Gluconacetobacter diazotrophicus PA1 5: one gene and its partner. The main gene of each other region encodes a partner of the protein of the gene in region 2 in a complex. Links are inferred from orthologs where the notes say so. Each region holds a gene or a part of one and is shown on either strand. Other genes may lie near its edges. The genes, in order: GDI_RS09470 and uvrB.

Region 1 (3,347 bases), 130 kb from region 2 along the record:
ACCGACCAGGGTTCGATATCGACTGCCAGTACCGGGCGGTGCAGCAGCGCCGCCGCCGCCATGGCCAGGATTCCCGACCCGCAGCCCATGTCCAGGATGCGCTGCGGGCGGCGATGCGCCACGCTTTCCAGCGCCCGCAGGCAGCCCCGGGTCGATCCATGTTCGCCCGATCCGAACGCCATCCCGGCATCCAGCGTGATGGCGATGCGGCGTGACGCGGCAGGGGCGTCCAGATGCGTGCCGCGCACGACGAAGCGCCGCCCGACCGTCTGTTCGGGAAACGAATCATAGGTCCGGGCCAGCCAGCCCTCGGCCTCGGTCCGCACGCGTTCCAGTTCCGCCGCGTGGCCGGTCACGGTCGCGGCCAGTGCCAGCGCACCCGTCAGTTCGCTGTCGCCGTAGCCGACATCGCGTACGCCTTCGACCCGCCACAGGATCTGGCTGTCATCCAGTTCGAAAATGCCGATGGTGGTGCAGACGACCGACAGCGCGTCCTCGTACGCCATCACGGCCTCGGCCGGGACGGTGACGGCAATGGTTTCCAGTTCCGTCGCATGCCGACGGGTCAGAGATGTCATGGGATCTTCTCGACAAATGTATCCAGGACCCGTTTCGGGCCGGCTTTCTCGAACGCGACTTCCAGCCGGTTGCCCTCGACGGACGATATGGTTCCGTATCCGAATTTCTGGTGGAAGACCCGCGTTCCCACCGCCATCGCGGCAGTCGGGCCCTTTTCCCCCACATCGGTCACGCGCGGCCGCCGCGCCATGACCGGGAAGGCGGTGGAAGAGAGGGGCGCATGGCCGAACGTCCGCGACCGTGCCTGCGCCGCGCCCCCCGTGGTGGTGACGTGCTCGGCCGGCAGTTCCTCGATGAACCGGCTGGGGATCGCCGATTGCCAGTTGCCGTAGATGCGCCGGCTGGCGGCGTGGCTGATGACGGCCCGGTGCCGCGCCCGGGTAATGCCGACATAGGCCAGGCGCCGCTCCTCCTCCAGCCCCTTCAGGCCGCCCTCGTCCAGGGTGCGCTGGGACGGGAAGACCCCTTCCTCCCATCCCGGCAGGAAGACGGTGTCGAATTCCAGGCCCTTCGCGCCGTGCAGGGTCATGATGCTCAGGCGCTCGGCGCCGGCATTCTCCTCGTTTTCCATGACCAGCGCGACGTGTTCCAGGAAGCCGCCCAGGCTTTCGAAATCCGCCAGGGCCCGCACCAGTTCCTTCAGGTTGTCCAGCCGTCCGGGCGCCTCGGGCGAGGTATCGGCCTTCCACATGTCGATATAGCCGCTTTCTTCCAGCAGCGTTTCGACCACCACCACATGCCCCTCGCGCGGCAGGGCCTCGCGTCCGCGCGCCAGGCAGGCCATCAGCGCGGTCATCTGCTCGCGCGCGCGGCCCTTCAGCGCGCCCCGCGCGATCAGGTCCATCACGGCGGCGGCCAGAGGCATCTGGCCCTCGCGCGCGGCGACATGGAATTTCTGCATCGCGGCCGCGCCGATGCCGCGCCGGGGCACGTTGATGATCCGCTCGAACGCCAGGTCGTCCGCCGGCTGGTTCAGCACCCGCATATAGGCCATGGCGTCGCGGATTTCCGACCGCTCGTAGAATCGCAGCCCGCCGACGACGCGATAGGGCAGGCCCAGGGTGATCAGCCGTTCCTCGAACGCGCGGGTCTGGAATCCGGCCCGCACCAGGATCGCGATTTCCGCCAGGGAATGCCCCCCGGCGCGCAGCCGCTCGACCTCCTCGCCCACCAGGCGGGCCTCGTCGTCCGAATCCCAGACCGACGCCACGCGCACCTTCTCGCCCGATGCGTCCTCGCGTCCCGGGCGCAGGGTCTTGCCCAGCCGCCCGTCATTATGCGCGATCAGGCCGGACGCCGCCCCCAGGATCTGGGCGGTGGAACGGTAATTGCGTTCCAGCCGCACGACGGCGGCTCCGGGGAAGTCCCGTTCGAAGCGCAGGATGTTCTCGACCTCGGCCCCGCGCCAGGAATAGATCGACTGGTCGTCGTCGCCCACGCAGCAGATATTGGCGGGCTGGCCCTCGCGCTGGGCCAGCAGGCGCAGCCACAGATACTGGATCGTGTTCGTGTCCTGGTATTCGTCCACCAGGATATAGCGGAACAGCCGGTGATACTGGGCCAGCACGTCGGGCCGGGTCCGCAGGATCTCGGTCACGTGCAGCATCAGGTCGCCGAAATCGCAGGCGTTCAACTGGACCAGCCGTGCCTGGTAGGTGGCATAGATCGGGCGGCACTGCCCGCCGGCGAAGTCGCAATCCTCGGCCGGGGTCACGCGTTCGGGCGTCAGGCCCCGGTCCTTCCAGCGCTGGATGACGCCCAGGATACCCTGCGGCGGCCAGCGCTTGGTGTCGATGCGCAAGGGTTCGATCACCTGCTTCAGCAGGCGCAACTGGTCGTCGGTGTCCAGGATCGTGAAGCCGCTGCCCAGGCCCACATATTCGGCGTGGCGGCGCAGCATGCGCGCGCACAGGGCATGGAACGTGCCCAGCCACAATCCCTCGACCGGCTCGCCCAGCAGGGCGCCGATCCGCTCGCGCATTTCGCGCGCCGCCTTGTTGGTGAAGGTCACCGCCAGGATCTGGTATGGCCGCGCCCGGCCCGACAGCAGAATATGGGCGAAGCGGGTGGTCAGGACGCGCGTCTTGCCGGTGCCGGCGCCGGCCAGGACCAGCAACGGACCGTCGGTCGTCTCGATCGCCGCCCGCTGTTCGGGATTGAGCCGCTGAAGGTAGTCGGGACGATCAGCGGCGGGACGCTCGGGGAAGGGGGCTGGGGTCTGGGTCACGATTTCCGTATAGGGCGTCCGGAGATTATGACCAAGCTTATGCGCGCGCATTCGCGCGGGCAGGCGGGTCTGTGGCCAGGCGTGAAAGAGAGGATGGAATGACACGGACGGGCGGGGATGGGGGGAAAGCCCCCCGACAGAGTGCCCCGTTCAAGGAGACCGGCCCCACCGGGCACCGCGCCCGGATGCGCGCGCGCGTGCTGGCATCGGGCGCCGGGTCGCTGGCCGATTACGAAATTATTGAAATGCTGCTGTTTTCCGGCGTGCCGCGCCGCGATACCAAGCCGATGGCCAAGGCGCTGCTGAACCGGTTCGGCAGCCTGGGCGCCCTGCTGTCGGCGCCGGCCGATGCCCTGCGCGCGGCGGGCCTGTCGGACCGGGTGGCGCTGCCGCTGATGCTGCCGGCCAGCGTGGCCGAGCGTCTGTCGCGCCCCGACCCGCTGACGCGCACGCCCATGCGCGACTGGGATGCCGTGCTGGCCTATTGCGACACGGTCCTGACCGGCGCACCGCCCGGCCAGTTGCGGATTCTCTTCCTCGA
Region 2 (3,289 bases):
TTGTCGATATCCTGCGTGGTGACGGCATGCATATGCTCGAACGACCAGTCCCCCGTCGCCGGCACGCGCAATGCGGGCAGGTGGTGTTCGTCGTTCGTCCAGACCGTTTCGGCAGCAAAGCCCAGTTGCAGGCCGCTGCGCCGGGGAAAATAGGGGTGGAAACCCATTCCCACCGGCTGGGACCGCAGGTCGGTGTTTTCGATCAGCATACCGATCGACAGGCTGTCCTCGCGCAGGTCGAAGCGCAGTTGCGCACGATAGGCGAAGGGCCACTGGCCGATCACCTGGCCCGTCACCTGCTCGTAGGGGGGATGCCAGTCCAGCACCAGTGTCGCACTGTCGTCGGCCAGCAATTCCAGTTGCCACGGATGCTCCCAGCCATTCCCGTGGAGGGTATTGGACTCGCCGCCAAAATTGGGCTTCATCCGATACTCGGTACCCTCGAACCGGAAATGGCCGTTGGCCACGCGATTGGAGAACGGAACCAGCGGATAGCCCGAAACCGCCCGGCCCCGCTGCGCCAGCAGGTTGGCGTCGCTGACGGCGTGCAGCACGCAGATGTCGCGGCTCTTCCAGTAGGCGACGGCACCCCCCAGTTCGGGCAGCAATCCCAGCCGGCCCGTTCCGGCAGTCAGTTCGATCATTCCGTTCGTTCTCCCGCGTCGCCGGTTGCGTTGCCGTGACGACGTCTTTCTATCGTCCCCCACCTCGGCGGCGCGGTCCACGCCCCTTGGACGGATCATATCCGCCGCCGCCCGGCCCCAACGGCTCGGGTCCCTTGCCCGCCTTGCGCCGGGGCGGCCGCCCGGTGCCTGCCGTCGAGACGGGCACCGGTACCGGGTCCAGTCCCAGTTCCAGCGCCTCCAGCCGCTTGATCTCGTCGCGCAGCCGCGCCGCGGTTTCGAATTCCAGGTCCGCCGCCGCCGCGCGCATCCGCTTTTCCAACTCGGCGATCGCGCTGCCCAAATCCTTGCCGACGAATTCCGCGACATCCCCATCCTTCGTGGGCGCGACGGTGACGTAATCCTGCTCGAACACCGAAGACAGGGCCTCGCCGATCTGCTTGCGGACCGATTGCGGCGTGATCCCGTGCGCCGCGTTCCAGGCCGACTGCTTTTCCCGCCGCCGCGCCGTTTCCTCGATGGCGTAGCGCAGGCTGTCGGTCATCTTGTCGGCATAGAGCACGACGCGCCCGTCCACGTTGCGCGCCGCGCGCCCGATCGTCTGGACCAGCGAGGTGCGCGAGCGCAGGAAGCCCTCCTTGTCCGCGTCCAGGATCGCGACCAGCGAACATTCGGGAATGTCCAGCCCCTCGCGCAGCAGGTTGATGCCGATCAGAACGTCGAACGCGCCCAGGCGCAGGTCGCGGATGATTTCGATCCGTTCCAGCGTATCGACGTCCGAATGCAGGTAGCGGACGCGAATCCCGGCCTCGTTCATGTAATCGGTCAGGTCCTCGGCCATGCGCTTGGTCAGGGTCGTGACCAGCACCCTCCCCCCTGCTGCGATGGTCAGGCGGCATTCCGCCAGCAGATCATCGACCTGCCGTTCCACCGGGCGGATATCGGTCACCGGGTCGATCAGCCCGGTGGGGCGGATGACCTGTTCGGCAAAGACGCCGCCCACGCGTTCCATTTCCCACGGGCCGGGGGTGGCGCTGACGAAGATCGTCTGCGGCCGGAACAGGTCCCATTCCGCGAATTTCAGCGGCCGGTTGTCCAGGCAGGACGGCAGGCGGAAGCCGAATTCCGACAGGATGGACTTGCGCGCGAAATCCCCCCGCTCCATGCCGCCGATCTGCGGCACGGTGACGTGGCTTTCATCGACGATCAGCAGCGCGTCCTCGGGCAAATATTCGAACAGGGTCGGCGGCGGATCGCCGGGCTGGCGGCCGGACAGGTAGCGGGAATAATTCTCGATTCCCTTGCACACCCCGGTGGTCTCGATCATCTCCAGGTCGAACGTGGTGCGCTGCTGCAACCGCTCGGCCTCCAGCAGCTTGCCCTCTTCCGTCAGGTCGTTCAGGCGCTGGCGCAGTTCATGCTTGATGCCGATCACCGCCTGGTTCAGCGTGGGGCGCGGCGTGACATAATGGCTGTTGGCGTAGATGCTGACCTCCTGCAGGTCGCCGGTCTTGTCGCCCGTCAGCGGATCGAATTCGGTGATGGCGTCGATTTCGTCGCCGAACAGCGAGATCCGCCAGGCCCGGTCCTCGTTCTGCACCGGGAACACGTCCACGCTTTCACCGCGCACGCGAAAGGTTCCGCGCTGGAAGGCCGCGTCGTTGCGCCGGTATTGCAGGTCCACCAGCGCCTTGACCAGCCGGTCGCGGTCGATCTCCCCCCCGACCTCCAGCCGCACCACCATGCGCGAATAGGTTTCGACCGAGCCGATACCGTAGATGCACGACACCGAGGCCACGATGATGACGTCGTTGCGTTCCAGCAGCGCCTGGGTCGCGGCGTGGCGCATACGGTCGATCTGTTCGTTGATCTGGCTGTCTTTTTCGATATAGGTGTCCGAGCGCGGGACATAGGCCTCGGGCTGGTAGTAATCGTAGTAGCTGACGAAATATTCCACCGCGTTGTCGGGGAAGAACTGCTTCATCTCGCCATAGAGCTGGGCCGCCAGCGTCTTGTTCGGCGCCAGGATCAGGGTGGGTTTCTGCGTCGCCTCGATGATCTTGGCCATCGTGAAGGTCTTGCCCGACCCGGTAACGCCCAGCAGCACCTGGTCGCGCTCGCCGCCTTCGACCCCCGCCACCAGTTCGCCGATGGCACGCGGCTGGTCGCCCGCCGGTTCGTAGGGCGACTGGATGGTCAGTCGCCGCGTCTTCTCCTTCGGCGGCTGCCGTTCGGGCTGGAAGGTCACGATCTCGTCCGACGGATCGGGACGGCGGGTCTTCTTGCTGGCGGGCGCGGGCATAGTTGCGGACTGTGGGGATCGCGCGACCCGGACGCAAGGCCCATCGCACGCACACCCGCCCCCCGCCGCAATTCGGCCTTGGCATCTCGCCCGCGCGGCCTACACTCGCGGGATGGACGGTTCCATCCCCCCTTCCGGCAGCCCGCCCACGCCGTTCGTCCGCGTGATCGACCTGGAAACCAGCGGGCGGAATGCCGCCGATGGCGGGATCGTCGAAATCGGCTGGCAGGATGTCGCCCGGGACGCCGACGGCACCTGGGCCCTGGCCGGCCCACCCGGGGCGCGCCTGACCCACCCGGGCGGCCCCATCACGCCGCAGACCATGGCGATCCATCACATTACCGACGCGCACGTGCGCGACGCC

What was found.
Region 1: the proteins of uvrB (region 2) and GDI_RS09470 are in contact, whole or in part, in a crystal structure (PDB 7EGT), measured with the Thermus thermophilus proteins. The link is inferred for Gluconacetobacter diazotrophicus PA1 5 from one-to-one orthologs. Residues at the interface, in WP_096411307.1 of Thermus thermophilus: Glu23, Leu25, Arg26, Asp27, Gly28, Glu29, Arg30, Phe31, Arg55, Glu326, Asp327, Phe328, Glu379, Ser382, Gln383, His398, Gly400, Arg401; in WP_096412145.1 of Thermus thermophilus: His654, Arg656, Phe657, Gln666, Asp668, Glu669, Lys680, Arg681, Leu682, Ser683, Lys685, Tyr686, Ala687.

Annotation. Positions count from the first base shown.
Region 1 is NC_010125.1:2,019,628-2,022,974, reverse strand. The notes cover bases 217-3,247. They hold GDI_RS09470 (ATP-dependent helicase), read right to left. Parts: upstream 2,858-3,247; coding sequence 575-2,857; downstream 217-574. Other genes in these bases: GDI_RS09465 (JAB domain-containing protein), read left to right, coding at 2,905-3,247; GDI_RS09475 (50S ribosomal protein L11 methyltransferase), read right to left, coding at 217-578. Outside these bases: more of GDI_RS09475, read right to left, coding at 1-216; more of GDI_RS09465, read left to right, coding at 3,248-3,347. UniProt on the Escherichia coli protein: A helicase with DNA-dependent ATPase activity. Unwinds DNA duplexes with 3'-5' polarity. Translocates on single-stranded DNA with 3'-5' polarity. Initiates unwinding more efficiently from a nicked substrate than double-stranded DNA.
Region 2 is NC_010125.1:2,153,824-2,157,112, forward strand. The notes cover bases 310-3,282. They hold uvrB (excinuclease ABC subunit UvrB), read right to left. Parts: upstream 2,926-3,282; coding sequence 694-2,925; downstream 310-693. Other genes in these bases: GDI_RS10035 (aldose 1-epimerase), read right to left, coding at 310-644; GDI_RS10045 (exonuclease domain-containing protein), read left to right, coding at 3,038-3,282. Also shown: more of GDI_RS10035, read right to left, coding at 1-309; more of GDI_RS10045, read left to right, coding at 3,283-3,289. UniProt on the Escherichia coli protein: The UvrABC repair system catalyzes the recognition and processing of DNA lesions. A damage recognition complex composed of 2 UvrA and 2 UvrB subunits scans DNA for abnormalities.